DNA from 3 places in the Streptomyces sp. NPDC002104 genome. Region 3 is predicted to be linked to each of the others. Evidence: riboswitches for the same ligand, from Rfam matches in the RefSeq annotation. Region 3 holds a riboswitch; each other region holds the start of a gene.
What was found. A riboswitch is a leader RNA that binds a small molecule or an ion and turns the genes downstream of it on or off. The one in region 3 is predicted to bind cobalamin.
Positions count from the first base shown of each region.

Region 1: linked by a shared signal. The riboswitch ahead of ACWCP2_RS22990 (energy-coupling factor ABC transporter permease) and the one ahead of ACWCP2_RS04285 (ribonucleoside triphosphate reductase) in region 3 are both predicted to bind cobalamin.
Region 2: linked by a shared signal. The riboswitch ahead of ACWCP2_RS21945 (ribonucleoside-diphosphate reductase subunit alpha) and the one ahead of ACWCP2_RS04285 (ribonucleoside triphosphate reductase) in region 3 are both predicted to bind cobalamin.

Region 1 is NZ_JBSFDF010000028.1:24,360-34,507, reverse strand. It holds gene ACWCP2_RS23020 (APC family permease) at 1-545, shown strand, start outside; gene ACWCP2_RS23015 (L-serine ammonia-lyase) at 728-2,110, shown strand; gene ACWCP2_RS23010 (hypothetical protein) at 2,440-2,754, shown strand; gene ACWCP2_RS23005 (SsgA family sporulation/cell division regulator) at 2,975-3,382, shown strand; gene ACWCP2_RS23000 (AMIN-like domain-containing (lipo)protein) at 3,489-4,013, shown strand; gene ACWCP2_RS22995 (flavodoxin family protein) at 4,046-4,777, opposite strand; cobalamin riboswitch at 5,029-5,222, shown strand; gene ACWCP2_RS22990 (energy-coupling factor ABC transporter permease) at 5,252-5,947, shown strand; gene ACWCP2_RS22985 (energy-coupling factor ABC transporter substrate-binding protein) at 5,956-6,315, shown strand; gene cbiQ (cobalt ECF transporter T component CbiQ) at 6,319-7,068, shown strand; gene ACWCP2_RS22975 (energy-coupling factor ABC transporter ATP-binding protein) at 7,074-7,904, shown strand; gene ACWCP2_RS22970 (PadR family transcriptional regulator) at 7,914-8,492, shown strand; gene ACWCP2_RS22965 (EF-hand domain-containing protein) at 8,535-8,747, opposite strand; gene ACWCP2_RS22960 (tRNA-dependent cyclodipeptide synthase) at 9,002-9,802, shown strand; gene ACWCP2_RS22955 (cytochrome P450) at 9,783-10,148, shown strand, end outside.
Region 2 is NZ_JBSFDF010000026.1:18,458-28,605, forward strand. It holds gene ACWCP2_RS21940 (ribonucleotide-diphosphate reductase subunit beta) at 1-54, opposite strand, end outside; gene ACWCP2_RS21945 (ribonucleoside-diphosphate reductase subunit alpha) at 54-2,444, opposite strand; cobalamin riboswitch at 2,604-2,732, opposite strand; gene ACWCP2_RS21950 (GNAT family N-acetyltransferase) at 2,799-3,296, opposite strand; gene ACWCP2_RS21955 (YbdD/YjiX family protein) at 3,387-3,584, opposite strand; gene ACWCP2_RS21960 (carbon starvation CstA family protein) at 3,584-5,746, opposite strand; gene ACWCP2_RS21965 (GntR family transcriptional regulator) at 5,945-6,709, opposite strand; gene ACWCP2_RS21970 (extracellular solute-binding protein) at 7,006-8,286, shown strand; gene ACWCP2_RS21975 (carbohydrate ABC transporter permease) at 8,467-9,489, shown strand; gene ACWCP2_RS21980 (carbohydrate ABC transporter permease) at 9,546-10,148, shown strand, end outside.
Region 3 is NZ_JBSFDF010000003.1:127,873-138,020, forward strand. It holds gene ACWCP2_RS04260 (NAD-dependent epimerase/dehydratase family protein) at 1-318, opposite strand, end outside; gene ACWCP2_RS04265 (DUF805 domain-containing protein) at 590-943, shown strand; gene ACWCP2_RS04270 (NADP-dependent isocitrate dehydrogenase) at 1,180-3,399, shown strand; gene ACWCP2_RS04275 (hypothetical protein) at 3,475-3,927, opposite strand; gene ACWCP2_RS04280 (endo-1,3-alpha-glucanase family glycosylhydrolase) at 4,256-5,905, shown strand; cobalamin riboswitch at 6,030-6,171, shown strand; gene ACWCP2_RS04285 (ribonucleoside triphosphate reductase) at 6,216-7,994, shown strand; gene ACWCP2_RS04290 (anaerobic ribonucleoside-triphosphate reductase activating protein) at 7,991-8,629, shown strand; gene ACWCP2_RS04295 (YybH family protein) at 8,626-9,009, opposite strand; gene ACWCP2_RS04300 (LysR family transcriptional regulator) at 9,137-10,060, shown strand; gene ACWCP2_RS04305 (aminotransferase class V-fold PLP-dependent enzyme) at 10,098-10,148, shown strand, end outside.

The sequences.
Region 1 (10,148 bases), on a different contig from region 3:
TGGCCAGCGTGGTCTCCGCCGCGATGGTGGTCTCGTACCTGATCGGCCCGATCGCGGTGGGCGTCTTCCGCAGGACCAAGCCCGAGCTGCCCCGCCCCTTCCGCCTGCCGGCGGCGAGCGTCCTGTGCCCGGTCACCTTCGCCTTCGCCGCCTGCGCCCTGTACTGGTCCAAGTGGCCGGACACCGGCAAGGTGGTGCTGCTCACCCTGGTGGCCGCCCCGATCGCGGCGATCGTGCTCAAGCGCAAGGGCGAGAAGAACCTGGCCGGGCAGTTCGCCCCGGCCTGGTGGATGATCGCCTTCCTGCTGTGGCTGGGCACGCTGTCGGCACTCGGCAGCAAGGAGTTCGGCGGCCACGGAATCATCCCGGGCGGCGTGGACATCGCCCTGGTGGGCGTCTCCGCCCTGGGCTTCTACTTCTGGGCCGTACGGTCCGGGGTGAAGGCCCACTACGCGGGCCTGCCGGGCCCGGACCCCGTCCTGGACGCCCCCGCCGAGGAGGCCGCCGCGGCAGCCGCACCGGAGCGCGAACTGAGCCACGCCTGAGCGTCCCCCTCCCGACCCGTCCGGCGGCCGAGCCGTTCACCTCACCGCGTTAAGCTCGGCTGCCGGACAAAATCCGCAGATCCCCACCGATCAACCCGCTCAACCCGATCAACCCGATCGCATCGCTCCACCAGCTCCTGCCCACGCTTCCCACCCACGAGCAGACATAGGAGTCCGCAACCGTGGCCATCTCCGTCTTCGATCTCTTCTCGATCGGCATCGGTCCCTCCTCCTCCCACACCGTCGGACCGATGCGCGCCGCGCGCATGTTCGTGACCCGGCTCAAGAAGGACGGCGTCCTCGCCCAGACCGCCTCGGTCCGGGCCGAGCTCTTCGGCTCGCTCGGCGCCACCGGGCACGGCCACGGCACCCCCAAGGCGGTCCTGCTGGGCCTGGAGGGCCACTCCCCCCGCACCGTGAACGTGGAGACCGCCGACGCCGAGGTCGAGCGCATCCGCACGACGGGCCGCCTGCGTCTGCTGGGCACCGAGATAGGCGATGGCCACGAGATCGCCTTCGACGAGCCGAACCAGCTGATCCTGCACCGCCGGCGCTCGCTCCCGTACCACGCGAACGGCATGACGCTCTTCGCCTACGACGAGGCCGGCACCCCGCTGCTGGAGAAGACCTACTACTCGGTCGGCGGCGGTTTCGTCGTGGACGAGGACGCGGTCGGCGAGGACCGGATCAAGCTCGACGACACCGTGCTGAAGTACCCCTTCCGCAGCGGCGACGAGATGCTGCGCCTCGCGAACGAGACCGGCCTGTCGATCTCCTCGATGATGCTGGAGAACGAGAAGGCCTGGCGCACCGAGGACGAGATCCGCGAGGGCCTGCTGGAGATCTGGCGCGTCATGCAGTCCTGCGTCGCGCGCGGCATGTCCCGCGAGGGCATCCTCCCCGGCGGCCTGCGGGTCAAGCGCCGGGCCGCCTCCACGGCGCGCCAGCTGCGCACCGAGGGCGACCCGATGATGCACCGCAGCGAGTGGGCGACCATCTACGCGATGGCGGTCAACGAGGAGAACGCGGCCGGCGGCCGGGTCGTGACGGCCCCGACGAACGGCGCCGCGGGCGTCCTGCCGGCGGTCCTGCACTACTACATGAACTTCGTGCCGGGCGCCGACGAGGACGGCGTGGTCCGCTTCCTCCTCGCGGCGGGCGCGATCGGCATGCTCTTCAAGGAGAACGCCTCGATCTCCGGCGCCGAGGTCGGCTGCCAGGGCGAGGTCGGCTCGGCCTGCTCGATGGCGGCCGGCGCGCTGGCCGAGGTCCTGGGCGGCACCCCGGAGCAGGTCGAGAACGCGGCCGAGATCGGCATGGAGCACAACCTCGGCCTGACCTGCGACCCGGTCGGCGGCCTCGTCCAGATCCCGTGCATCGAGCGCAACGGCATGGCGGCGGTCAAGGCCGTCACCGCGGCCAAGATGGCGATGCGCGGCGACGGCAGCCACAAGGTCTCCCTCGACAAGGTCATCAAGACCATGAAGGAGACGGGCGCCGACATGAAGGTCAAGTACAAGGAGACCGCCCGCGGCGGCCTCGCGGTCAACGTCATCGAATGCTGATCCCCACCGTCTGACCGGTGAAGGCCCCGACGCGCGGCGTCGGGGCCTTCGTCGTTCCCTGCGTCGTTCCCTGCGTCGGCCGTGCGCCGCTCACCGCGCCGCCTCCCGAGCCGGGCAGGTGGGTTACGCCAGTAACTTCGTTCGAGATTGGGGGGTATATGAGGTTTGGCAGGAGCTTGGTCACGCTTGAGGGGGAACAAGGCGGTCTGAGCTGGTTTCTTGATGATCACCTGCGCCAGGGTGGGGGCACGACGTCGCGTCCACACCCCCGGCGGTTCGGCCAACCGTCTTGGACCACAGCCGTTTTGCTTAACTGGAGGACTTGAAACATGGCAAGCACCCGCAGCATCCGCGTGATGACGGCCGCCGCATCGCTCCCCCTCGCCTTCGCGCTCCTCACCGGTGTCGCGCAGGCCGACAACGGGGCCGGTGCGGCCGGGACCGCGTCGAACGCGGCCCTGGCCGGCGTCCTCGGCAGCGGGGTCGGCGGCAGCAACACCGGAAACTCCTCCACCGCCCAGCAGGTCGCCTCGGGCTTCGGCGCCTCCAACCAGAACAACGGCGCCCAGGCCAACGGCTCGGGCTTCACCGCGATCGGCCAGTCCAACGCGCACGAGTCCTTCATCTACAACCCGCTCCCGTAGTTCCGGCCGGGGCCCCGCCCCGGCCGCGCACGCCCTTCCACCGAGCCCCGCCCTCCCCCCGGAGGGCGGGGCTCGGCGCGTCGGGCGAAGAGGGGCCGAGCGGCCCGGGCGAAGGGGACCTTCGGCCTCGGAAAGGCGGCCCGGGGGTGGGCTAGCTTGCCCGAGTGGGCATGTCGCGCGCGTGCGCCGGCGGGACCCACCCCGAGAGAGAGGCGCCCGCATGGCCGGCACCGAACACCGCGTCCTCGCACTCCGCCTGGAGGCCGCGCCCGCGCCCGTCCCGGTGCGGGGCGTCTTCGTGTACCGCACCGATCGGCCCTACGAGATCTCCCTCGACTTCGAGGGCGCCGGGATGCACCTCGCCCACTGGGTCTTCTCCCGGGAGCTGCTGCTCGACGGCCAGGTCTGCGCCACCGGCGAGGGCGACATCCAGGTGTGGCCGCGCTGGAAGGGCACCGAGCCGCGGGTGTTCCTGGCCTTCAGCAACGGCACGCAGTCCTGCGTGGTGTCCGCCCGGGCCAAGGACGTACAGGCGCTGTGCCGCCGGATGACCGAGCTGGTGCCGCGCGGCCAGGAACACCGGCACTACGACCTCGACGCCGAGCTGAGCGCCCTCCTTCCCAGCTGAATCCGGCGAACCCGGTGAACCCGGTGAACCCGGTGCAACCGCCGCCGTGGCGGACGCGTCCTCACGGATGACACCGTTCCCCGTCTCTCGGAATCGAGGGGACGCCATGAACCGTCCACGCCGCCGGCAGGCCGTCGCAGTGGGGGCGGGCGCACTGCTCGCCGCCGCCCTGGCCTTCGCCGCACCGGCCTCCGCCGCGGCCACCACGGCCGCCTCCACCACCAAGGCCACCCAGACTCCGCTCGTCGTCAATGCCCGCTACGGCGGCCACTGCACGTACGACCGGGTGGTCGTCGACCTCCAGGGGTCCGTCCCCGGGGTCACCGTCACCCCCGTCCCGAAGCTGGTCTACGACGGGTCCGGCAAGCCCGTCCCGCTGGCCGGGACGTACTTCCTGGAGATCCGCCTGCACCCCGCCGCCGGACACGACGACGCGGGCCGCAACGTCTACCGCGGGCCCAAGCTCGTCACGATCGGCCTGCCCAAGCTGAAGGGCCTCGCCCTGACCGGCGACTACGAGGGGTACGTCACCCTCGGCGCCGCCTTCGACACCAAGCCCGCCTACAGCTCGTTCACGCTGCACGCCCCGGAGCGCTTCGTCCTGGACGTCGCGCACCCGAACGTCTGCTGAGCGCACACCCGCCGGCGGGAGACGGGGCCCGGCTACCGGTGCTCGGGGTTCGGGAAGTCGAAGCGGCAGCCCGCGTCCCACAGGGAGCGCTGGTTGCCGTGCGCCGGCATCCCGCCGGACCGCTTGAGCAGGGCCGCCAGGTGCATGAGGTTCCAGCTCATGAAGGCCGTGTTCCGGTTGGTGAAATCGTTCTCGGGACCGCCCGATCCGGGGTCCAGGTACGAGGGCCCGGGCCCGGCCTCGCCGATCCAGCCGGCGTCGGCCTGCGGGGGGATCGCGTAGCCGAGGTGCTGGAGGCTGTAGAGGACGTTCATGGCGCAGTGCTTGACCCCGTCCTCATTGCCCGTGATCAGCGCCCCGCCCACGCGCCCGTAGTAGGCGTACTGGCCCTGGTCGTTCAGGATCGAGGAGCAGGCGTAGAGCCGCTCGATGACCTGCTTCATCACCGAGCTGTTGTCCCCGAGCCAGATCGGGCCGCACAGCACGAGGATGTCGGCGTCCATGATCTGGCTGTAGAGCACCGGCCACTGATCGCTGTCCCAGCCGTGGTCGGTCATGTCGGGCCAGACACCGGTGGCGATGTCGTGGTCGACGGCCCGGATGAGCGAGGTCCGCGCCCCGGCCGCCTCCATCACCGCGCGGCTCTTGTCGATCAGGCCCTCGGTGTTGCTGGGCTCGGGCGATCGCTTGAGCGTGCAGTTGACGTACACGGCGGTGAGGTCGGAGTAGTCGAAGGCGGGCGCGGCATCGGATTCGGCGGTCACCGCACCAGCGTCGGCGCCACGGGGCGGGGCCGCCAGCGGACCGCACCCGTCCGGGCGCGCGGCCCCCGTACGGAACGGCGCGGAGCCGCGGATCGCCCGGCCACCCGCGGCGGCGGGCCCGCGGAACTCCCCCTCGGGTCCGCGCCCTTGGGCGTCACACCGGGCGACCGGCTACGGAGCGTCACGGCCAAGCGGAATCCGGAAGGCGGCCGGCGCGATTGGGGCGGGTTGTTACCGGTCCGTGCGGCCGACTAGGGTCAGCGGGCCTTGGTGTTCGGGAAACCGGTGGGAAACCGGTGCGGCCCTCGCCACTGTGATCGGGAAGTCCGGCTCCACTCCTGCGGGAAAGCCACTGGGCTGCGCGGGAGGTTCCGCGCTGCCCGGGAAGGCGGGGCATGGACGTCAACCCGTGAGCCAGGAGACCGGCCGGGGCGCGTTGTCCATCCACGAGGTGCTGGAGAGGTCTCCCTACTCATGCATATAGCCGAGGGGTTCCTGCCCCCTTTGCACGCGGTCGCCTGGGGCGCCGCGTCCGCTCCCTTCGTCGTCCACGGCGTCCGCGCGCTCACCCGCGAGGTGAAGGCCAACCCGGAGAGCACGCTGCTGCTCGGCGCGTCCGGGGCCTTCACCTTCGTCCTGTCCGCCCTGAAGATCCCTTCGGTGACCGGCAGTTGCTCGCACCCCACGGGCACCGGACTCGGGGCGATCCTGTTCCGGCCGCCGATCATGGCGGTGCTGGGCACGATCACCCTGCTGTTCCAGGCCCTGCTGCTGGCGCACGGCGGGCTCACCACCCTCGGCGCCAACGTCTTCTCGATGGCCATCGCCGGCCCGTGGGCGGGCTACGCCGTCTACCGGCTGCTGCGGAAGGCCGGAGCCCCGCTGATGGTGACCGTGTTCTTCGGCGCCTTCTTCGCCGACCTGGTCACCTACTGCGTCACCAGCGTGCAGCTCGCGCTGGCCTTCCCCGACCCGGCCTCCGGGTTCATCGGCTCGCTCGCGAAGTTCGGGGGGATCTTCGCGGTCACGCAGATCCCGCTGGCCGTGAGCGAGGGGCTGCTGACCGTCCTGGTGATGCGGCTGCTGATGGCGTCGAGCAAGTCGGACCTGGTCCGCCTCGGCGTCGCGAAGCTGACCGGCACCCGTACCGAAGAGAGGGCGGCGGCCTGATGAGCGGGATGCCGAAGAACACGAAGATGTCCAGGAACGCCAAGATCAACGCTCTGCTGCTGCTCCTGGTGGCGGCGCTGGCCGTGCTCCCGGTCGCCCTGGGGATGGGCGACCACAAGGAGGAGCCCTTCGCCGGCGCCGACGCGCAGGCCGAGACGGCGATCACCGAGCTGAAGCCGGACTACGAGCCCTGGTTCTCCCCCCTCTACGAGCCCCCCTCCGGCGAGATCGAGTCCGCGCTGTTCGCCCTGCAGGCGGCACTGGGCGCGGGCGTGCTCGCGTACTACTTCGGCGTCCGCAAGGGCCGCCGCCAGGGAGCGGCCGCCGCCGCTGCCGCCGCCTCCCCCACCACCGCCCCGGAGGCGTAGGCGGTGCTGCCGATCGACGTGGCCGCGCACAGCAGTCGCTGGCGGGGCCGGCACCCGCTGGAGAAGGCCGTGCTCGGGATCGGGCTGACGGTCACCGCCGTGTGCCTGCCGCCCTGGCCGGGCGGGCCGCTGGTGGCCGCCGCCACCCTCGCCGTGCTGCTCGGGCCGGCCGGGGTGGCCGGCCGGCAGCTCTGGCGGGCCTTCCGGATCCCGCTCGGCTTCTGCTTCACCGGGGCGGTGCCGCTGCTGTTCGCGGTCGGCGGCCCGTCGGGGCCGGTCTCCCTGGCCCCCGACGGCCCCCGGGCCGCCGCCGAACTGCTGCTGCGCACCTCGGCGGCCTCGCTCGGACTGCTGCTGTTCGCCTTCACCACCCCGGTCTCCGACGTACTGCCCCGGCTGGTGCGGGCCGGGGTGCCGGCCCCGGTGGTGGACGTGGCGCTGGTCATGTACCGGATCGGCTTCCTGCTGCTCGACTCCATGGCCCAGGTCCGCCGGGCCCAGGCGGCCCGCCTCGGGCACACCGGCCGGGCCGCGGTGTGGCGCTCCCTCGCGGGGCTCGCCGCCACCTCCTTCGTACGGGCCTTCGACCGCGCGGCCAAGCTCCAGTCGGGGCTGGCCGGGCGCGGCTACGACGGCGCGCTGCGGGTCCTCGTCCCGGAGGCGGCCCTGTCGTGGCGCTTCCTGACGGCCACCGCCGGCCTGCTGGCGGCCCTGATCACCCTGACCCTCACCCTGAAGGGGCTCTCCTCGTGAACCCGGTGACGACCCCCCTGGTGGAACTGACCGGCGCCGGCTACGCCTACGAGGACGGCCCCGCCGTCCTGACCGGCGTCGACTTCGCCATCGCGCCGGGCCGGGCGCTGGCCCTGCTGGGCCGCAACGGCAGCGGCAAGACCACCCTGATGCGGCTGCTGAGCGGCGGCCTGCGGCCCGGCGCGGGATCGCTGCGGCTGGACGGCACGCGGGTCTCGTACGACCGGGCCGGGCTGACCCGGCTGCGCACGTCCGTGCAGCTCGTGGTGCAGGATCCCGACGACCAGCTGTTCGCGGCCTCGGTCGAGCAGGACGTGTCCTTCGGCCCGATGAACCTGGGGCTCCCCGCCCCGGAGGTCCGCGCCCGCGTGGACGCGGCCCTCGCCGCCCTGGACATCACCCCGCTCCGGGACCGCCCCACCCACCTGCTCTCCTACGGCCAGCGCAAGCGCGCGGCGATCGCGGGGGCGGTGGCGATGGCGCCGCGGGTGCTGATCCTGGACGAGCCGACGGCCGGCCTGGACCCGGACGGCCAGGAGCGCCTCCTCGACGTCCTGGCGGGCCTGCGGTCGTCCGGCACCACGGTGGTCATGGCCACCCACGACGTGGACCTGGCGGTCCGCTGGGCCGACGACGCGGCGGTCCTGACCCCGCAGGGCATCCGCTTCGGCCCGGCCGAGCCCCTCCTCTCGGACCCGGCCCTGCTCACCTCGGCGGGCCTGCGCCCGGCCTGGTCCCCGGCGGTGGCCGCGCTGCTGCGGGCCCACGGCCTGCTGGCGGCGGACGCCCCGGGCCCCCGCGATCCGCAGGCCCTGGCCGCCTGGGGGCAAATCTAGGATGGCCGCATGTCGCTGCCGCACGCCATCCTCACCGCCCTGCTCGAGAAGCCCTCGTCGGGGCTGGAGCTGACCCGGCGGTTCGACAGGTCGATCGGGTACTTCTGGTCCGCGACGCACCAGCAGATCTACCGGGAGCTCGGCCGGCTGGAGGAGGGCGGGCTGATCCGGGCGCTGCCCAGCGAGGGGCCCGTACGCGGGCAGAAGAAGGAGTACGAGGTGCTGCCCGCCGGGAGCGGGGAGCTGGCGCGGTGGGTCGGGGAGCGTCAGGATCCCAAGCCGGTGCGCGATCCGCTGCTGCTGCGGATCCGGGCGGCCGCGGTCGTGGGGCCGCAGGGGCTGGCGGCCGAGCTGCGGCGGCATCTGGAGCTGCACCGGGCCCAGCTGGCCGTGTACGAGGGCATCGAGGAGAGGGACTTCCCGGTGGGCCGGGACTCCGGCGAGGACCGGCTGCGGCGTGTCGTGCTGCACGCGGGAACCGGGCTGGAGACGTTCTGGCTGCGCTGGCTGGAGGAGGCCCTCGCCGAGGTGGAAGGCATGGCCGGCGGGGTCCCCCGGGACGTGGCCGGCGGACAGCGGCAGACCTGACGCGCGCCCCGGCCCGGCGGGGGCCGGGGGCGTCGCGGGGGCTTACTTGTTCAGGGAGGCCCAGAACTCGTCGAAGCTCAGCAGGCCGTCGTCGTTCGCGTCCTTGGCGGCGATCACGGCCTCCGCGACCGGGCCGGTGACGAACGGGTCGCCCATCGCCGCCATCGCCGAACGGAACTCGTCGGCCGTCACGAAGCCGTCACCGTTCACGTCGAACTTGCCGAACGTCGTCCGTGCGCTCTCGATGTCCGCCACTGGGTCCACCCCTTCTTGGTGCTTGTTGACCGGCTCAGGGTAGCGGCACGCCCGCCCCCCTCACGCCCCGGGTCCCGTTCGAGCGGCAGATAGAAATTCAATTACTCTTCCGTAGTGCGGAAGTGATAATTCCAGCCAACAATTCAAGCCCCCACTTGTCACGCTCCGGGACCACGGCATAACGTAGCGACATTGCCGCCACACCGGGAGCGCAGGGCTCCCAGGGACAAGCGGCAACAAGGGCGATCACACAGGTGACGATCACAGCTGACGCATCATTCGAAGTTCTGCCCTTCACCCGCACGTGCCACCACATCTGGGAAGACGGCGACCATGTGCTCATCGGAGTGAGTCCTGGAAACAGCTACTTCAGCTCCGAGCGCATATCCGACCTCGCCCGATGGGCCACGACCCGCTTCGCGCAGGTCGACTTCGTCTACGCAGACCTCCACGTGGACAGGATGTTCGCCGCCTTCGGCTACACCCGGGAACACGCGGAGAAGCGTGCGACGAAGGAAATCAAGGCAGTCCGGCGAAGGATTCTCAAGGGTGTGGAGGAATCAGGACCTCCGCACGCGGAAATCCGAGTGAGGGCACTGTCGGAGTTCCAGACGAACCCCGTCTACCAACTTCTGCACCGACGCGTGCTCCATTTCCTGGAGACCGACGACGAATTTCGCAAGGGCTGCGAGGAAATGGCCCTGCACTTTGTCGGCTCCAAGTTGCCGGAAGGTGAATCGATCACCGACGCACAGTTGCAGGTGTGTTTCGATTACATGGCAGCCGAGCTGCCGTTCTTCATCGACACCCCGAGCATCCTCGACGTGCCGTCCTCGGTGGCGGCCTACCACGTCAAGATGCCGATGACCGACGTCCTCTTCGCCCGCGGTGGGGGACTGCGCGCGACGAGGAACCAGGCCTACGCCGTGGTCCGCCCGGAGGCGGCCGGCCGGCCACGGAGCGACCCGGACCACCCGGACGCGAACCCGAACCCGCACGCGAACACGCACACCGCACCAACCGAAGGGACCGTCGATGAGCGTCGAGCAGCTTGAGGGCACCGGCCGGACCGCCGAGCCCCTCATCGACTTCCCCCTCTCGCGGCGCGGTGACGTGCTCCCCGAGGAATGCACCTGGCTGCGCGAGAAGGCGCCCGTCGCGAAGGTCCGTACCCTCACCGGGGACCCGGCCTGGCTGGTGAGCAGCTACGCGCTGGCCAAGCAGGTGCTGGAGGACGAGCGCTTCAGCCTCAAGGACACGGCCAATGCCGGCGTCCCGCGCCAGTACGCGCTGACGATCCCGCCCGAGGTCGTCAACAACATGGGCAACATCAACAGCGCCGGACTGCGCAACGCGGTCATGAAGGCGCTCAACCCGCGCCAGAAGGGCCTGCAGGACTGG
Region 2 (10,148 bases), on a different contig from region 3:
CGTGAGCTCGAAGCCCGGGTCCAGGAGGTTCTTGGTGGTGTCGGTGGAGCTCATTACTGGCAGGCCTCGCAGGACTCGGGGTTCTCAAGGGAGCAGGCCAGCGCGTCGGCGTCGACGGCCTGCGGGAGCGGGGTGGCGGCGGCCGGGACGGCGGTGCCGGACGCGGCGCGGGCGATCTTCGTCGCCGGGCGCGAGCGCAGGTAGTACGTGGTCTTCAGCCCCTGCTTCCAGGCGTACGCGTACATCGAGCTGAGCTTGCCGATGGTGGGCGTCTCCAGGAACAGGTTCAGCGACTGCGACTGGTCCAGGAACGGGGTGCGCGCCGCCGCCATGTCGATCAGGCCGCGCTGCGGGATCTCCCACGCCGTGCGGTACAGGTCGCGCACCTCCGCCGGGATCCAGCCGAAGCCCTGGACCGAGCCGGAGGACTCGCGCAGCGCCTCGCGGGTCTGGGCGTCCCAGACGCCGAGCCGCTTGAGCTCCTGCACCAGGTAGCCGTTGACCTGGAGGAACTCACCGCTCAGCGTCTCGCGCTTGAAGAGGTTGGAGACCTGCGGCTCGATGCACTCGTACACGCCCGCGATGGAGGCGATGGTCGCCGTCGGGGCGATGGCCAGGAGGAGCGAGTTGCGCATCCCGGACGTCGCGACGCGGGCGCGCAGCGCGTCCCAGCGCTCCGGCCAGTTCAGCTCGACTGCGTAGTGATCGGGGTGCAGGACGCCGCGGGCCGTGCGGGTCTGCTCCCACGCGGGGAGCGGGCCGCTGCGCTCGGCCAGGTCGCAGGAGGCCTCGTACGCCGCGAGCATGATGCGCTCGGAGAGCTTCGTGGACAGGGCCTTCGCCTCGGGGGAGTCGAAGGGCAGCTTCAGCTGGAAGAAGACGTCCTGGAGGCCCATCGCGCCCAGGCCCACCGGACGCCAGCGGGCGTTGGAGCGGCCGGCCTGCTCGGTCGGGTAGAAGTTGATGTCCACGACGCGGTCCAGGAAGGTGACCGCGGTGCGGACGGTCTCGTCCAGGCGCTCCCAGTCGATGTCCCCGGACTCGGCGAGGACGAAGGCGCCGAGGTTGACCGAGCCGAGGTTGCAGACGGCCGTCTCGCCGTCGTTGGTGACCTCGATGATCTCGGTGCACAGGTTCGAGGAGTGGACGACGGTGCCCGGCTCGGCGGTCTGGTTCGCCGTGCGGTTCGAGGCGTCCTTGAAGGTCATCCAGCCCTGGCCGGTCTGCGCGAGGGTGCGCATCATCCGGCCGTACAGGTCGCGGGCGGGCATGGTCTTGCGGGCCAGGCCCGACTCCTCGGCCTTGCGGTACGCGGCGTCGAACGCGTCGCCCCACAGGTCGACCAGCTCGGGGACGTCGGCGGGGGAGAACAGCGACCAGTCGGCGTCGGCGTTCACGCGGCGCATGAACTCGTCCGGCACCCAGTGCGCGAGGTTCAGGTTGTGCGTGCGGCGCTGGTCCTCGCCGGTGTTGTCGCGGAGCTCCAGGAACTCCTCGATGTCCGCGTGCCAGGTCTCCAGGTAGACCGCGGCGGCGCCCTTGCGGCGGCCGCCCTGGTTCACGGCGGCGACGGAGGCGTCCAGCGTCTTCAGGAACGGCACGATGCCGTTGGAGTGGCCGTTGGTGCCGCGGATCAGCGAACCGCGGGCGCGGATGCGGGAGTACGACAGGCCGATGCCGCCGGCGTGCTTGGACAGGCGCGCGACCTGGTGGTAGCGGTCGTAGATCGAGTCCAGCTCGTCCAGCGGGGAATCCAGCAGGTAGCAGGAGGACATCTGCGGGTGCCGGGTGCCGGAGTTGAAGAGGGTGGGGGAGGAGGGCAGGTAGTCGAGGCGGCTCATCAGCCGGTAGAGCGAGGCCACTTCCTCGACGGCCTGGACCGTCTCGTTCTCCGCGAGGCCGCAGGCCACCCGCAGCATGAAGTACTGCGGGGTCTCGATGACCTGGCGGGTGATCGGGTGGCGCAGCAGGTAACGGCTGTGCAGGGTGCGCAGGCCGAAGAAGCCGAAGCGGTCGTCGGCGCCCTCGGCGAGCGCGTGCGCGACCAGCGCGTCGAGCCGGCTCGCGTGCAGGCGGACGAAGTCGGCGGTGCGGTCGGCGATCAGGCCCTCGCGGTGGCCGACCTCGACGGACTCGGAGAAGGAACCGGAACCCTGGCCGGCGGCCTCGTCGCGGACGGCCAGCGTCAGCAGGCGGGCGGCGAGGCGGGAGTACGCCGGGTCCTCGGAGATCAGCCCGGCGGCCGCCTCGGTGGCGAGCGTACGGAGCTCCGCCTCGTCGGCGGCGGCGCTGCGGCCGCGCAGCGCGGCGGCGGCGACCCGGCCGGGGTCGGTGTCGGGCAGGTCGGCGGTCAGCTCGGTGAGCGTGCGCAGGAGCGCGGCCCCCGGACCCTCGTGGGCGGACGGGTCGGACTCGGCGCGCGGTGCGGAAGGCGCGATGGTCACGGGGGGAGCTCTCCCTCGCTCGGCTCCGGGAACACCTTTGGTGCGGGGCGCGAGGGGGCGCACGTGGGGAGCGCGTGCCTGGCAGGGCTGTGCGCATGCGCCACGTGGCGTCCACCGGCCCAACCGCGAGGCCCGGACGTGTCTGCACCCGGTTCGGTCGAGCCGGGCGCACTGTCGACAGGTCCTCGGACTTGCGGATGCACCGAGCGAGTCGGTGCATTTCATACCGTTGCGGGACAGTTCCGGATTCCCACCGGATTCCCCTGCGACGACAGCGAGCATGAGCATACATGTGGGGGCCGGTCCTTGCGTGAGCCCCCACATGTTGTGTCGCTCCCCGAGCCGGGTGCGTGACTACAGCTCCAGGCGGTAGGTGAGCAGGGGCAGGCCCGGAACCGGGTACCAGTCCCGCTCCGGCGTCCGTACGAAGCCCAGCCGGTCGTAGATCCGGTGCGCCCCGAGCATCTTCTCCGTGGTCGACAGCACCAGGTGGCCCACGCCCTCCAGCTCCCGGGCGCGGCTCACGCAGGCCCGTACGAGGGCCTCGCCCGCGCCGCGGCCGCGGGCCGCCGGGGAGACGGCCAGCATCCGGAACTCCGCCTCGCCGGGGCCCGCGATGTCGCACAGCGGGCTGCCGGGAGGGGCGAAGGTCACACCGCCGAGCAGCGTGCCCTCGTACTCCGCGACGAGCACTTCGCCGTCGGGGGCCCGGCCGGCGACATCGCGCAGCCTGCTCAGGTAGGGGTCGTCCGCGGAGAAGTGCAGCAGTCCGTCGTCGAGGTAGGCCCGTGCGGTGATCTCGCCGAGCTCTTCGTATTCGGCGGCCGCCGCCGTCCTGATGATGATGTCCATGGCATCGAGTGTGCGACAGGGAAAGGGAAGGGGCCGCCGCGTTCCGTCGGGTGGACGGTGGACGCGGCGGCCCCTGCGGGACCCGCCCGTTCAGCAGCAGCGGAACCCTTCGCGCGGGTCGCCCTCACGGGCGTCCGTGCGGGCCCGTTCGAAGGCCCGGCGGGACGGGACCGGCGCGTCCGGGTCGTGCGTACGGGCGTGCGCGACGTAGCGGTCGTAGGCGGCCTCGCCCGAGAACTCCCGTACGAAGTACCGGGCCCGGCCCAGTACGTGGCGCAGGCGGGTCATCACGCCGGCTCGCGTACGGGGTCCTTCGCGAGGCCCCCGCCCGAATCGAGCCCGGCGGCCGCGAGCTCGGCCCGCTCCTCGGCGGTGGGGATGAGCCCGGCCGGGGCGACGAGCTTGGACTCGGTCCACGGGACCTCGGCCAGGGTGACCGACTCGGGCTTGCGGATGGCCCCCAGGCAGGTCCGGGCCGCGTCCACGAGCACGATGACGATCAGCAGGGCGAAGAACACCGACAGCACGCCGTCCACCGTGGCGTTGGTGACCACGGTGTGCATCTCGTCCATGGTCTTGGCGGGCTTGAGGATCTTGCCCGCGTCGATCCCGTCCTGGTAGACGTCCCGCTGGGCGAAGAAGCCGATCTTCGGGTTGTCCGAGAAGATCTTCTGGTAGCTGGCGGTGAGCGTGACGGCCAGGTCCCAGGCCAGCGGAACGCCCGTCACCCAGGCCCACTTGAGCCGGCCCGACTTGATCAGCAGGGTGGTGCAGACGGCCAGGGCGACCGCCGCGAGCAGCTGGTTCGCGATGCCGAACAGCGGGAAGAGCTGGTTGATGCCGCCCAGCGGGTCCTTGACGCCGACCCACAGGAAGTAGCCCCAGCCGCCGACGACGATCGCGCTGGCGAACCAGACGCCGGGCTTCCAGCTGACGTCCTTGAAGGACTTGTGCACGTTGCCGAGGGTGTCCTGGAGCATGAAGCGGCCCACGCGGGTACCGGCGTCCACGGTCGTCAGGATGAACAGGGCCTCGAACATGATCGCGAAGTGGTACCAGAACGCCTTCATCGAGGAGCCGCCGACCACGGCCGAGAAGATCTCCGACATTCCGAGTGCGAAGGTCGGTGCGCCACCGGTACGGGACAGCAGGCTGGTCTCCTCCACGTCCTTCGCGGCCTGGGCGAGGGCGTCGGGGGAGATGGCGAAGCCGAAGTTCGTGACGGCCTGCGAGGCCGTCTCGACGGTGGCGCCGACGACCCCGCCGGGGGAGTTGATGGCGAAGTACAGGCCGGGGTCGATGATGCAGGCCGCGATGATCGCCATGATGGCGACGAAGGACTCGGTCAGCATCGCGCCGTAGCCGATGACCCGGACCTGGGTCTCCTTCTGGATCATCTTGGGGGTGGTGCCCGAGGAGACCAGGGAGTGGAAGCCGGACAGGGCTCCGCAGGCGATGGTGATGAAGACGAACGGGAACATCGAGCCGGCGAAGACCGGGCCGTCGCCGCGCGAGGCGAACTCGGTGACCGCGGGCATCTTCAGCGTCGGCATGGCGATGACCACGCCCACGGCCAGCAGCCCGATGGTTCCGACCTTCATGAAGGTGGAGAGGTAGTCGCGCGGGGCGAGCAGCATCCACACCGGCAGGACGGACGCCACGAAGCCGTAGGCGATCATCCAGAGGACCAGCGTCTCCTTCTCCAGGGTGAAGAAGTCCGCCAGCGAGGACTCGGCGACCCAGCCGCCCGCGACGATGGCGAGCAGCAGGAGCGCGACGCCGACGACGGAGACCTCGGTGACCTTGCCCGGGCGCAGGACGCGCAGGTAGAAGCCCATGAAGAGGGCGATCGGGATGGTCATGCCGATGGAGAAGACGCCCCACGGCGAGTGCGCCAGGGCGTTGACGATGACCAGGGCCAGCACGGCCAGCAGGATGATCATGATGGCGAAGACACCGATCAGCGCGGCGGCGCCGCCGACCGGGCCGATCTCGTCCCGGGCCATCTGGCCGAGCGAACGGCCGTTGCGCCGGGTGGAGAAGAAGAGCGTGACCATGTCCTGGACGGCGCCCGCGAAGATCACGCCCACGACGATCCAGATGGTGCCGGGCAGGTAGCCCATCTGCGAGGCGAGTACGGGACCCACGAGCGGTCCGGCGCCGGCGATGGCGGCGAAGTGGTGGCCGAAAAGCACCCGTCGGTCGGTCGGGTGGAAGTCGACACCGTTGTCAAGGCGTTCGGCGGGGGTGGCGCGGGTCTTGTCCACCTTCAGTACGCGGTTCGCGATGAAGCGCGCGTAGAAGCGGTAGCCGATCGCGTACGAGCCCAGCGCGGCGGCGAGCAGCCAGGCGGCCGAGATCTCCTCGCCGCGCGAGAGGGCCAGCACGCCCCAGCCGATGGCCCCCACGAGCCCGACCAGCACCCATGCGGCCACGGCCTTGGGGGACATGCCCCCTGATGGAGAAGGCGAGTCCGGCGTGGTGCCCGGACTCGCCGCGTCCCGTACAGACCGATTCGCTTCCGGTCCTGGTTCCGTCATGATCCTCGTCCCCTCGTTGATCATCTGCGCGAGCGCAGGGAATCTACGGGGGACCGCCCGCTGGACGTAAGCCCCCGTCCGTATAGCGGAACGAGAGTCAACTACGAATCAGACGGCGGGACGCTGGAGTCGGGCGACGAACTTGTAACGATCGCCGCGGTACACGGAACGCACCCACTCGACGGGCTCGCCGTCGGCGTCCAGCGAATGGCGGGAAAGCATCAGCATGGGCAGGCCGACGTCGGTGCCGAGCAGCCCCGCCTCCCGGGGAGTGGCCAGGGAGGTCTCGATGGTCTCCTCCGCTTCGGCGAGGCGCACGTCGTACACCTCGGCGAGGGCGGTGTAGAGGGAGGTGTACTTGACCAGCGAACGGCGCAGCGCGGGGAAGCGCTTGGCCGACAGGTGCGTGGTCTCGATGGCCATCGGCTCCCCGCTGGCCAGGCGGAGCCGCTCGATGCGCAGGACCCGGCCGCCGGTGGCGATCTTGAGGAGACCGGCGAGGGTGTCGTCGGCGGTCACGTAGCCGATGTCCAGGAGCTGGGAGGTCGGCTCCAGTCCCTGGGCCCTCATGTCCTCGGTGTACGAGGAGAGTTGGAGCGGCTGGGAGACCTTCGGCTTGGCGACGAAGGTTCCCTTGCCCTGGATCCGTTCCAGCCGGCCCTCGACGACGAGCTCCTGGAGCGCCTGTCGCACCGTGGTGCGCGAGGTGTCGAACTCGGCCGCGAGCGTGCGCTCGGGCGGCACCGGTGTGCCAGGTGGAAGGGTTTCGGTCATATCGAGCAAGTGGCGCTTGAGCCGGTAGTACTTGGGAACGCGTGCCGTGCGGGTGGCCGCCCCGCTGTCCGGCTCCGTGATCGCCCCTTCGGTGGCCATCGCCGCCCGCCTTCCCGACTCCAGTTTCGTTGCCGTCACCGGCTCCTCCGATATGTGCGGTCACATCGTGACACGGGAGGGAGGGCGGGCCTCCTCCCTCCCCCAGGTGTCGGTCCGATAACGGACCGAGCACCCGCTCATTAGACCCTTGACACCCCTAAAGGTCTAGGCCAAGCTCCAGCTACTGGTCTACACCAATATGGATCGGATCCCGGCCCCACGGGCAGTACTTGGTGCTTTTTGAGTCACCGCGGCGGGCAAGGGAAGTTGCAGGCAGCATCCCTGAGGAGGGTGGCGTGAAGCGCAAGCTCATCGTGGCGGTCAGTGTCGTTGGCATGATGGCCGGACTCGCGGCGTGCGGTAAGGGCGACGACGGCAAGGGCAAGGCCGACGCGGGCCCCAAGGAGATCACCGTCTGGGTGATGGATGGCTCCGCGCCGAAGGCCTGGATCGACGCGGTCAACGCCGAGTTCTCGGCCAAGCACCCCGGTGTCACGGTCAAGGTCGAGACGCAGCAGTGGAAGGGCATCCAGGAGAAGGTCACGACGGCCCTCTCCGAGGACACCCCGCCGGACGTCCTGGAGCTCGGCAACACCCAGACCGCCGGTTACGCGGTCACGGGCGGCCTCGCCGAACTGACCAAGGACAAGGACAAGCTCGGCGCGGACGCCTGGGCGAAGGGCATGCTGGCCTCGGCCGAGATCGACGGCAAGCTCTACTCCGCTCCGTGGTACGCGGCCAACCGCGTCGTGGTCTACGACAAGAAGGCCTACGCGAAGGCCGGCGTCACCCCGCCGACCACCCGCGACGAGTGGGTCGCCGGTCTGGAGAAGCTGAAGGCGGCCGACCCGAAGTCGCAGCCGATCTACCTGCCCGGCCAGAGCTGGTACGTCCTCGCGGGCTTCATCTGGGACGAGGGCGGCGACCTCGCCGTCAAGGACGGCGACAAGTGGAAGGGTGGCCTCGCCACCCCCCAGGCCGCTTCCGCGGCCGAGTTCTACAAGAAGCTCCAGGCCTTCTCCACCGCCCCGAAGGACAAGGACGAGGCGACCCCGCAGCAGTCCACCGACATCGTTCCCAAGGGCGGCGTCTCGTCCTGGATCGGTCTCGGCTGGGAGGCCGGCGGCGCGGAGAAGGCGCTGAAGGACGCGGGCAAGGAAGCCGACTTCGGTTACTTCCCGATCCCGGGCAAGACCGCCGACAAGCCGGGCACCGTCTTCCTCGGCGGCTCGAACCTGGCGATCGCCGAGCGCTCCAAGAACAAGGACCTCGCCAAGGAGTGGCTGGCCCTCGCCGCAGGCAAGGACCAGATGACCAAGTACGCCGCCGAGACCAAGGGCGCGCTGCTCCCGAACCAGGTGGGCGCGAACTTCACCCCGCCGGCGGGCTCCTTCGCCGAGGCCATGGCCAAGGCCGGCGCCAACGGCAAGATCACCCCGGTCACCCCGGGCTGGGCGAACGTCGAGACCGAGCCGAACCCGATCAAGGACTTCATGACCAAGGTCCTGAACGGCACCGACCCGGCCAAGGCCGGCGCGGACGCGGACGCCGAGATCGCGAAGCGCATCAACAAGTAGCACGGCCGAAGTACCGCATCACCTGAAGTACGCAGGACCAGCAGGATCGCACCGGGGGGTGCGGCGGGCGCCCCGAGCGCCCGCCGCGCCCCCGGTCGCGCATTGACAGAAGTAAGCGCCGCCTGCTCCGAGCGGGGAAGCGGGTGCGGGTCGCCACAGTCAACCGCGAGGAAGCCAGACATGACCGTGCACTCCCAGGGAGCGGCGACCTCCGCTCCACAGGACGCACCACAGAAGTCCGTCGGGGTGGCCAAGACGCCGCCGCCCGCCGGAGCCAAGGCAGCGCCCAAGTCTCCTCGCGGGGGCAGAAAGTCGCTCCCTGCAGGGTGGTGGCCCTACATTCTGGTCGGGCCGGCCGTGCTCAGCATGGCCGTGCTCCTGCTGTATCCGCTGGTCAAGAACATCATCCTGTCGTTCCAGACGGTCGACAAGATCGAGTTCATCCAGCGCAAGGCGCCGTTCGCCGGATTCGACAACTACACCCAGCTGCTGAGCGACTCGCAGTTCTGGACCGTCGTCGTCCGAAGCTTCGCCTTCACCGCGGCCAACGTCGCGCTGATCATGATCATCGGCAGCCTCATAGGCATCCTGCTGAACAGGCTCGGCAAGTGGATGCGCCTGGTCCTGTCGATGGCGCTGGTGATGGCCTGGGCCATGCCGATCGTCGCCTCCGTGACCGTCTTCCAGTGGCTGTTCGACGAGCAGTTCGGCGTCATGAACTGGCTGATGCGCACGCTCGGCTTCTCCGGCTACGAGCAGCACAACTGGTTCGGCACCGGCTTCTCCACCCTGGTGATCGTGACGGTCCTGGTGGTCTGGGGCTCGATCCCCTTCGTCGCCCTCAACATGTACGCCGGTCTGACCACGGTCAGCGGCGAGCTGTACGAGGCCGCCCGGATGGACGGCGCCAACGGCTGGCAGACCTTCTGGAAGGTCGTCTTCCCGAACCTGAAGTCGTTCTTCCTCGTCACCACGTTCCTCGAGGTGATCTGGGTCTTCAAGGCCTTCACCCAGGTCTACGCGATGAAGGCGGGCGGTCCCGACCGCGGTTCGGAGATCCTGCCGGTCTTCGCCTACGTCGAGGGCCAGAGCCAGTTCCACTACGGCCTGGCCGCGGCGATCTCCGTCCTGACGATCCTGATGCTCGTGATCGTCATGTCCTTCTACTTCCGTCTGATCCTGAAGCAGGAGGAGGAGCAGTGACCACCACCACCGCCCCGAAGCCCGCGCAGTCCGCGCCGTCCGTGAAGCCCGCACAGGTGCGCAACCGCCGGCCGGTCCGCCCCGGCGCCGTCGCCAAGAACCTCGGCGCACTGCTCCTGGCGCTCCTCTTCATCTTCCCCGTCTACTGGATGTTCTCCTCGGCGCTCAAGCCGTCCAGCGAGATCCTCTCCAAGGACCCCGTCTTCGTCTTCACCCCGACGCTGGACAACTTCACCAAGGCCACCGGCGTCGACCTGTTCTGGACCTACGTCACGAACAGCCTGATCGTCACCGTCGGCGCCGTCGCGCTGGCCTTGCTCGTCGCCCTCGCCGCGAGCTTCGCCATCGCCCGGATGAAGTTCAAGGGCCGCAAGGGCCTCGTCCTCGCCGTGATGCTGGCCCAGATGGCGCCCTGGGAGGTCATGGTCATCGCGATGTACATGATCGTCCGCGACGCCGAGATGCTGAACAACCTCGGTGTGCTGACCGCCATCTACTTCGTGATGGTCCTCCCCTTCACCATCTGGACCCTGCGCGGCTTCATCGCCGCGGTCCCGGTGACCCTGGAGGAAGCCGCCCAGATCGACGGCTGCACCCGCGGCCAGGCCTTCCGCAAGGTGATCTTCCCGCTGCTGGCCCCCGGCCTGATGTCCACCTCG
Region 3 (10,148 bases):
GAGGACCAGGTCCCGGACCCCGCCGTCCGCCATCGCGGCGAGCAGCACCGCCGTGCCGAGGTCGTTGTGGGAGACGTAGGCCGGGGCGTCCGCGAAGTCCTTGCCGAGGCCGACCATCGCGGCCTGGTGGCAGACGGAGTCCACGCCGCGCAGGGCCGTGCGGACGGCCTCGGGGTCGCGGACGTCCGCCCGGACGAACTCGCCGCCGTCCGCCGGGGGGACGAGGTCCAGGACGAGGGGGTCGTGGCCGTGGAGACGCAGAGTGGTAACGATGTGGGACCCGATGAACCCGGATCCGCCGGTGACGAGTACGCGCATGACCGGGACGTTACGGACTGCCGGGGCGCGGAGGGGGCTCCCACGCCCCGCCGTAAGACTTCCGTCAGGTCATTTCGTCACGGGCGGTGAGCACATGGGGGCAGGGGGTCCCAAGGTGCGCCCGGTACTGGAGTGTTTGGGCCACCGAGCGGCGAAAAGTAACCTTTTTGGTGCCGCGTCAACTGGCTTGACCGCGACGTAAGCGGGGCATAAGTTCTGCCCCGGCTTGCTCCGTCCGGGTGGGCCGGAACGTCGTCCTCTGGGGGGACCCATGCACTACTTCACCGATGTCGTCAAGCGGTACGCGGACTTCAACGGCCGCGCCCGGCGCCAGGAATACTGGATGTACACCCTCATCTACGTGGTGCTGCTGATCGCCGTCATGATCGTCGACCTCGTGCTCACCACCTACCCGCTGCTGTACTCCCTCCTGGCGCTCGGCCTCTTCCTCCCCTCGCTCGGGGTGGGCGTCCGCCGCCTGCACGACCAGGGCAAGTCCGGCTGGTGGATCCTGGTCGGCATCATCCCCCTCGTCGGCTGGATCTGGGCCATCGTCCTGATGGCCACCGAGGGCACCCCCGGCCCGAACCAGTACGGCCCGAGCCCGAAGGCCGTCCACGCCTGAGCGGGTCCGTGAACCCGTAGTGGCCGAATAGTGCCCGAGTGGTACCCGAGCGCCGCCCCTGGCTGGAAACAGCCGGTGGCGGCGCTTTCGGCGTCCAGGGCGCTCCGGGCACCCTGCGTGACGCGCGTCTCGTCCGACCTTGCGCAGGGGGCTGTCCAGACCGGCCCGATCACGAGATATCTTGATGTCGAGCAATGTTGCAGACGAGAGACGCAGACTGTGGAGCGGAGCATCCGGTGACTGACTCGACCATCATCTACACGCACACTGACGAGGCCCCGGCCCTCGCGACGTATTCGTTCCTGCCTGTGATCCAGGCCTACGCGTCGACGGCCGGTGTGAATGTCGAGACCCGTGACATCTCCCTGGCAGGCCGGATCATCGCCAGCTTCCCCGAGTACCTGGAAGAGGGCCAGCGCATCGCGGACGCCCTCGCCGAGCTCGGCGAGCTGGCGAAGACGCCCGAGGCCAACATCATCAAGCTGCCCAACGTCTCGGCGTCGATCCCGCAGCTCAAGGCCGCGGTGGCCGAGCTCCAGGGCCAGGGCTACGCGCTTCCGGACTACCCGGACGACCCGAAGAGCGACGAGGAGCGGGAGAACCGCGCCCGTTACGACAAGATCAAGGGCAGCGCCGTCAACCCGGTCCTGCGCGAGGGCAACTCCGACCGCCGCGCCCCCGCCTCGGTCAAGAACTACGCCAAGGCCCACCCGCACCGCATGGGCGCCTGGACCGGCGAGTCGAAGACGAACGTCGCCACCATGGGCGAGAACGACTTCCGCTCCACCGAGAAGTCCGCCGTGATGGCCGAGGCCGGCACGCTGCGCATCGAGTACGTCGACGCCGACGGCGCCGTCACGGTGCTGCGCGACTCCGTACCGGTGCTCGCCGGCGAGGTCGTGGACGCGTCCGTCCTGCACGTCGACGCGCTGCGCACCTTCCTCAACGACCAGATCGAGCGTGCCAAGGCCGAGGGCGTCCTGTTCTCCGTGCACCTCAAGGCCACGATGATGAAGGTCTCCGACCCGATCATCTTCGGCCAGGTGGTCCGCGCCTTCTTCCCGAAGACCTTCGCCCGCTACGGCGAGACCCTGGCGGCCGCCGGTCTGTCCCCGAACGACGGCCTCGGCACCATCCTGAACGGCCTGGGCGCGCTGCCCGACGCCGACGCGATCAAGGCCTCCTTCGACGCCGAGATCGCGGAGGGCCCGGCCCTCGCGATGGTGGACTCCGACAAGGGCATCACCAACCTGCACGTGCCGTCCGACGTCATCGTCGACGCCTCGATGCCGGCCATGATCCGCACCTCCGGCCACATGTGGGGCCCGGACGGCGCCGAGGCCGACACGCTCGCCGTCCTCCCGGACAGCAGCTACGCCGGTGTCTACCAGGCCGTCATCGACGACTGCCGCAAGCACGGCGCGTACGACCCGTCCACGATGGGCTCGGTGCCGAACGTCGGCCTCATGGCCCAGAAGGCCGAGGAGTACGGCAGCCACGACAAGACCTTCGAGCTGGCCGCCGCCGGCACCGTCCGCGTCGTCGACGCCTCGGGTGCCACGGTCATCGAGCAGGAGGTCGCCGCCGGCGACATCTTCCGTGCCTGCCAGACCAAGGACGCGCCGATCCAGGACTGGGTCAAGCTCGCCGTCACCCGCGCCCGCGCCACCGGCGTCCCGGCCGTCTTCTGGCTCGACGAGGGCCGCGCCCACGACGCGCAGCTGATCGCCAAGGTCAAGACGTACCTCGCGGACCACGACACCGCCGGTCTGACCATCAAGATCCTGTCCCCGGTCGAGGCCACCGCCTACTCCCTGGAGCGGATCCGCCGCGGCGAGGACACCATCTCGGTGACCGGCAACGTGCTGCGCGACTACCTGACCGACCTGTTCCCGATCCTGGAGCTGGGCACCAGCGCCAAGATGCTGTCGGTCGTCCCGCTGATGAACGGCGGCGGCCTCTTCGAGACGGGCGCCGGCGGCTCCGCCCCGAAGCACGTCCAGCAGCTCGTCAAGGAGAACTACCTGCGCTGGGACTCCCTGGGTGAGTTCCTCGCGCTGGCCGTCTCCTTCGAGCACCTCGCCACCACCACCGGCAACGCCCGCGCCCAGGTGCTGGCCGACACCCTGGACCGGGCGACGGGCACCTTCCTCAACGAGGACAAGTCGCCGAGCCGCAAGCTGGGCGGCATCGACAACCGCGGCAGCCACTTCTACCTCGCCCTGTACTGGGCGCAGGAGCTGTCGCGCCAGACCGACGACCCGAAGCTGGCCGCGGCGTTCGACCCGCTCGCCAAGACGCTGGCCGAGTCCGAGGAGAAGATCGTCGGCGAGCTCATCGCCGTCCAGGGCTCCCCGGCCGACATCGGCGGCTACTACCAGCCCGACGCCGCCAAGGCCTCGGCGATCATGCGGCCGTCCGCGACGCTGAACGCGGCGCTCGCGCTCCTCGGCTGAGGTCCACCGCACCGCGTGCACGGGTCCGCCCCGGCCGGCATCAGCCGGCCGGGGCGGACCCGTTCGCGTGCCCGGTCAGAGCCGGTGCACCTGATCCGTGGAGAAGGCCAGCGGGCCGGGCCCGGCGGCCAGGATCCGCAGCCCGGGGGCCACGGCGAGCAGCTCGCGCAGCCAGTCGACCGTCTCGGACGCGAGGTGCTCGCAGCCGTCGAGGACGAGCAGCATGTCGCGCTCCGCCAGCCACGACGCCGCGTTCGACGTCCCGCACGGCAGGAAGGGCATGCCCGGCAGACAGCCCAGTGCGGCGGTCAGATCGCGGATCCCGAACCGCCGGTCCATGGACACCACGGCCACGCCGTCGTAGAAATTGGACGAGAGCCGTTGCCCGATCTCGCGCACCAACTGGCTGCGGGGCTCCCGGAACCGACCGGTGACGGTCAGCACCTTGCCCCGGCGCACGGCGGTGAAAAGACGGGACAGCTCGGCGGAGGTCGCCGGGAACGTACCGGCTCCTCTGGAATCCCTCATCGGCACGATGCCCCCCTGCATGCGTGACCTGCGGCAAGAGGGTTGTTTCAAGCCGCATGAAGACGATTATGCGCCAGTTTTCGGGAAAGGCCAGGGGAATTCCCTATTCCGGTGAAAGGACCGTGGCGCCCGGTGATCGCCGGAGTTGTACAGGTCACATGCCTTTGTCCACCCTGGTTGTCCGGGGGCCCGTAATCCGCTGTACTGCTGCTGTGCGGCCCGGTGTTCGGGCATGGCGCGGACATGCGGGGGAGGGGCCAGGATGAGTGCGGACCGGCGTCGTGCAGGGCGGGGCGCGCGGCGCGCGTCGCACCGGCGCCGTGCGGGCTTGCGGAGCCGAAGACCCCTGCTGAGCTTCTTCCTGTCGGCCTTCCTCCTCGTGGGCGTGTGCTCCGCGGCGGGGATCGCCTGGGACACCCGTACCGTCGCGGGCGCGCAGGTCCGCCCGGAACCGGTCCCGGACGCCACCCTGCCCGGGACCCCGGGCGACAGCCCCGCGCCCACGGCCACGGGCCCCGCCGCCGGCGGTCCGGGCGCCACCGCCCCGCAGAGCCCGGCCGGGCCGTCCCCGGAACCCGAGGATCCCGGGCCCGGTACGGGCGACGGGGTGCGGCCCTCCGGACCCCTGCCCTTCGACATGCCGCAGCCGGCCGCCCTGCGCTCCGGCGCCGCCGGCAAGAAGCTGGTCTTCGCGCACTACTTCACCCCGTACCCGCTCTCCCTGGACAACGCGAGCGCCGACGCCGACTACTACACCCGCAACTACCTGCAACCGGACGGTGAGAACGGCAAGCACGAGCGCTACGGCGGCCTGCTGCGCGACCGGCCGCTGCCCGTCGCGCCCAAGGGCGGGAACTGGGAGCTCGCCAACCTCCAGCAGGAGGTCCGTACGGCCCGCGCCGCCGGCCTCGACGGATTCACCCTCGACCTGCTCTCGCTCTCCGGGAAGAACCTCGAACGCTGCAAGCTCCTGATGGAGGCGGCCCGTTCGGTGGACCCCGGGTTCAAGATCATGCTGATGCCGGACATGACCTCCCTGGGCACCGACGACCCGGCCGTGCTCGCCGGCCTGCTCGCGGACCTCGCCGCGTCCCCGGCCGCGCACCGGCTGCCCGACGGACGGCTGGTCGTCTCGCCGTTCAAGGCGGAGGAGAAGAGCGCCGCCTGGTGGACGCGGGTCATGGACGTCCTGAAGTCCCGGCACGGCATCCGGACCGCCTTCGTCCCGCTCTTCCTCGACTTCGGCTCGCACAGCGGGGAGTTCGAGCCCATCAGCTACGGATTCTCCGAGTGGGGCAGCCGCAGTTACGTCGGCCAGGAGAGCTCCACGCGCGACGTCCGGCGCGCCCACGCCGCGGGCAGGATCTGGATGCAGCCCGTGTCGGTCCAGGACGCCCGCCCCAACCAGGGCATCTACGACGAGGCCGGCAACACCGCTACCCTGCGCGCCACATGGAACCGCGCCATCGAGGACGGGGCCGACTGGGTCCAGCTCACCACCTGGAACGACTACAGCGAGGGCAGCCAGTTCGCGCCCTCCCTGCACAACGGCCATGCCTACCTCGACCTTTCCTCCTACTACCTCACCCGGTTCAAGACGGGCGGCTGGCCGGAGGTCGTCCGCGACACGCTGTACCTGAGCTCGCGCACCCAGTTCGCCGCCGCCGACCCGAGCGGCGGCCAGTCCCTCGTGATGTCGCTGCGGGGCGGCAGCGCCGCGGCCCGGGACACGGTGGAGGTGCTGAGCTTCCTGACCGCGCCCGCGAGCATCCGTACGGCCGTGGGGGCGGACGGCGGCGCGCACGCGGCCCCGGCCGGGGTCCACTCCGAGCTGCTGCCCCTGAGTCCGGGCACCGGCTCGGCGGCCGTGGTGCGGGACGGCAGGACCGGGGTCCGGGTGGAGCTGCCGTACCGGGTGGACCGCACGGTCGAGGTCCAGGACCTCCAGTACTACGCCGCCACCAGCGGCCGGAGCTGAGTCCGCGGGGGCCCCGGCGTGCGCCCGCAGGGGCCCCGGCGTGGACTCGCAGGGGCCGAAGTCCCGTGGTTCGGGACCTTCGTCACCCCATATGTAGTGGTGGCCATCCACTCCCGCATCTATATGTAGTGTTGGTTCTGCCGGTTCGGCGGGGCCTCTCCCCGACCGAGGCAACAGGGAACCCGGTGGGAATCCGGGACTGCCCCGCAACGGTGAGTCCGCCAGAGGCGGACGAGTCCGACACCTGCCGGCACGGGCCTTCGAGGAGGGCCCGCCATTCTTCCGTGCCGAGCCTCGTGGGAGGGCTGCCGTGACTGCTGTCGTCGACGCCGTAGAGACCGTGACCGAATACCTGGACCGCCGGGACTGGCGGGTGAACGCCAACGCCAACCAGGGCTATTCGCTCGGCGGCCTCATCCTCAACGCCGCCGGCAAGGTCACGGCGAACTACTGGCTGGAACAGGTCTACCCCGACGCCGTGGCCCGCGCCCACCGCGAGGGCGACCTCCACATCCACGACCTGGACATGCTCTCCGGCTACTGCGCCGGCTGGTCCCTGCGCACCCTGCTGGCCGAGGGCTTCAACGGAGTCCCCGGACAGATCGACTCCGCCCCGCCGAGGCACCTGTCCTCGGCCGTCGGCCAGATCGTGAACTTCCTCGGCACCCTGCAGAACGAATGGGCGGGCGCCCAGGCCTTCTCCTCCTTCGACACCTACCTCGCGCCCTACGTCCGCCTCGACGCGCTGACGTACGACCAGGTCAGGCAGTGCGTCCAGGAGCTCGTGCACAACCTCAACGTGCCCTCGCGCTGGGGCACCCAGACCCCCTTCACCAACCTCACCTTCGACTGGATCTGCCCCGAGGACCTGCGCGAGCAGGTCCCGGTGGTCGCGGGGGAGGAGACCGGCTTCACCTACGGCGAGCTCCAGGCCGAGATGGACATGATCAACCGGGCGTACATCGAGGTGATGACGGAGGGCGACGCCACCGGCCGGGTGTTCACCTTCCCCATCCCGACCTACAACATCACCAAGGACTTCGCCTGGGAGAGCGAGAACGCCGAGCGGCTCTTCGCGATGACCGCCAAGTACGGGCTCCCGTACTTCCAGAACTTCATCAACTCCGCGCTCGAACCCCACATGATCCGCTCCATGTGCTGCCGGCTCCAGCTCGACCTGACCGAACTGCTCAAGCGCGGCAACGGCCTCTTCGGCAGCGCCGAGCAGACCGGCTCGCTCGGCGTGGTCACCCTCAACTGCGCCCGGCTCGGCCACCTTCACGCGGGCGACGAGACGGGGCTGCTGGCCGCGGTGGACCGGCTGTGCGAACTCGCCAGGGACAGCCTCGAACTCAAGCGGATCACCGTCCAGGACCTGATCGACGGCGGTCTCCTCCCCTACACCAAGCGGTACTTGGGCACCCTGCGCAACCACTTCTCCACCATCGGCGTCAACGGCGTCAACGAGATGGTCCGCAACTTCAGCGGGGACGCCCACGACATCACCGCGCCCGAGGGCCACGCCCTCGCGGTCCGCCTCCTGGACCGGGTCCGGGCCCGGATGGTCGAGTTCCAGGAGAGCACCGGCCACCTCTACAACCTGGAGGCCACCCCCGCCGAGGGCACGACGTACCGCTTCGCGAAGGAGGACCGGGCCCGCTTCCCCGGCATCCTCCAGGCCGGCACCGACGCCAACCCGTACTACACCAACTCCTCGCAGCTGCCCGTCGGCTGGACCGACGACCCGTTCGAGGCGCTGGAGCGCCAGGACGAGCTGCAGGGCAAGTACACGGGCGGCACCGTCCTGCACCTGTACACCCCCGAGCGGATCCCGACGGCGGAGGCCTGCCGCAAGCTCGTCCGGCGCTCGCTGGAGACCTTCCGGCTCCCGTACCTGACGGTGACCCCGACCTTCTCCATCTGCGCGGACCACGGCTACCTGGCGGGGGAGCAGCCCCACTGCCCCACCTGCGGGGCCGTGTGCGAGGTCTGGACCCGGGTCATGGGCTACCACCGCCCGGTGTCCTCCTTCAACATCGGCAAGAAGGGCGAACACGCCGAGCGCGTCCACTTCAAGGCGGCGGTGTGACCGCCCCGGCGGCGGCCGGGGAGGCCGTCCGCATCGGCGGCTGGTCCCGGCTGTCCACCTGCGACTGGCCCGGCAAGCTGGTCACCACCGTCTTCTGCCAGGGCTGCCCCTGGCGCTGCGACTACTGCCACAACCCCGCCCTGCTGCCCGCCCGCGCCCCCGCCGCCGTCTCCTGGGACGAGGTGCTCGGCCACCTCGCCCGCCGTACGGGGCTGCTCGACGGGATCGTCTTCTCGGGCGGGGAACCGCTGCTCCAGCGCGGTCTGCCGCAAGCCGCAAGGGAAGCCCGCGCGCTCGGCCTGGAGGTCGGGCTCCACACCGGGGGAGCCTTCCCCCGGCGCCTGGCCCGGCTGCTGGACGCGGGCCTGCTGGACTGGGTCGGCTTCGACGTCAAGGCCCCGCCCGGCCGCTACGAACGGGTCACCGGCCTCGGCCACGCGGCCGCCTCGGCGGAGCGCAGCCTGCGCCTCCTGCTCGCCTCGGGGGTGCCCCACCAGCTCCGCACCACCGTGGACCCGGCCCTGCTGGACCCGACCGCGATGGACGGCCTGGACGCCTGGCTCGCGGACCTGGGCGCGGGACCCACCCTCCGCCAGACCATGCGGCCGCCGGCCGCCCGACACCGGGCGGTCTAGGCGGACGCGCCGGGGGCCGAGGCGAACTCCGGCTGGTCCAGCAGCCGCAGCCAGCTTCCGTCCGGCTGGCGGCGTACGACCTGGGCCCGCGCCCCGGTGCCGTCGCTCGGCGGGGTGGAGGTGAGGGCGATGCCGTCGCTCACCAGCGTCGGCAGCGGGGGCTCCGGCTCGAAGTGGGGCCGGTGCACCAGTACCTGCTCCCACAGGGCGCGGATGGCCTCCCGGCCCACCGTCAGCTCGCCGGGCGGGAAGGCCATCACGGCGTCCTCCTCGTAGAGCGCGGCGACCCCGGCGGCGTCGCCGGCGTTGGACCGCTCGACGAACAGACGGGTGATGTCCTCGGGGTGCAGGGCCTTCTCGTACGACGCGTAGTCCGACATCGCTGCCTCCTGTGCTCGATCCGTGCTCGATCCGGTGTGCTCGGTCCTCCGTGCTGTGCTCCAAGCCTCGCGCCCGCCGGATCAGAAGTCCAACAGCTGGTTCTGCTGAGAGCTAGAATCTCCAGTCATGGAACTGAGGCAGCTCGAATACTTCATCGCGGTGGCCGAGGAGCAGAACTTCACCCGCGCGGCCGAACGCGTCCACATCAGCCAGTCCGGTGTCAGCGCCCAGATCCGCCGCCTCGAAGAGGAACTGGGCGCCGAGCTCTTCGACCGGTCCTCCCGCACCGCCACCCTCACCGTCGCGGGCAAGGCCGCCCTGGACCACGCCCGCACCGCGCTGGCCGCCACCGGCGCCCTCGCCCAGGCGGTGGGCGAGGTGACCGGCCTGATCCGGGGCCGCCTCACCGTCGGCATGGTCGTCGGCTGCACCATCACCCCCCTCTTCGACGCCCTCGCCGCCTTCCACCGGGCCCACCCCGGCGTGGAGATCGCCCTGCTGGAGGACAACTCCGACCGCCTGGTCCAGGCGGTGCGCACCGGCGCCGTCGACCTCGCCCTCGCCGGAACCGCCGCCACCACCCCCGACGGACTGGAGGCGCTCACCCTCATCAGCGAGCGCCTGGTCGTCGCGGTGCCGCCAGGGCACCCGCTGGCCGTGGCGGACCGGGTGACCCTGCGCGACCTCGGCGGACACCCGGTCATCTGCATGCCCCCGGGCACCGGGCTGCGTACGGTGCTCGACCAGGCCTGCGCCGGACAGGGGCTGAAGCCCGGGATCGCCCTGGAGGCCGGGGCCGCCGATGCCGTCGCGGACCTCGCGGCGCGCGGCCTGGGGGTCGCCGTCCTGAGCGCCTCGATGGCCGATTCCTACCGCGACCGCCTCACCGCCCGGACCATCGAGGACGTGACGATCCCGGCCCTGTTGTCCCTGGTCTGGCGCGACACCCGCAGCCCCGCCCTGCGGGAGCTGGTCCTGCGGTGCCGCCGCGCCTTCGCGGCGCCGATGGCCGGGGGAGGGGGTGCCGTTCCGGGCGGGGGCGGGGCATGATCGGGTCGACAGCCGCGCCGCACCCACGGAGGTCCACGTGACCGCGCCAGCCGAGCCCGCCGAGCCCGCCGGGCTCATACGTCCCGCC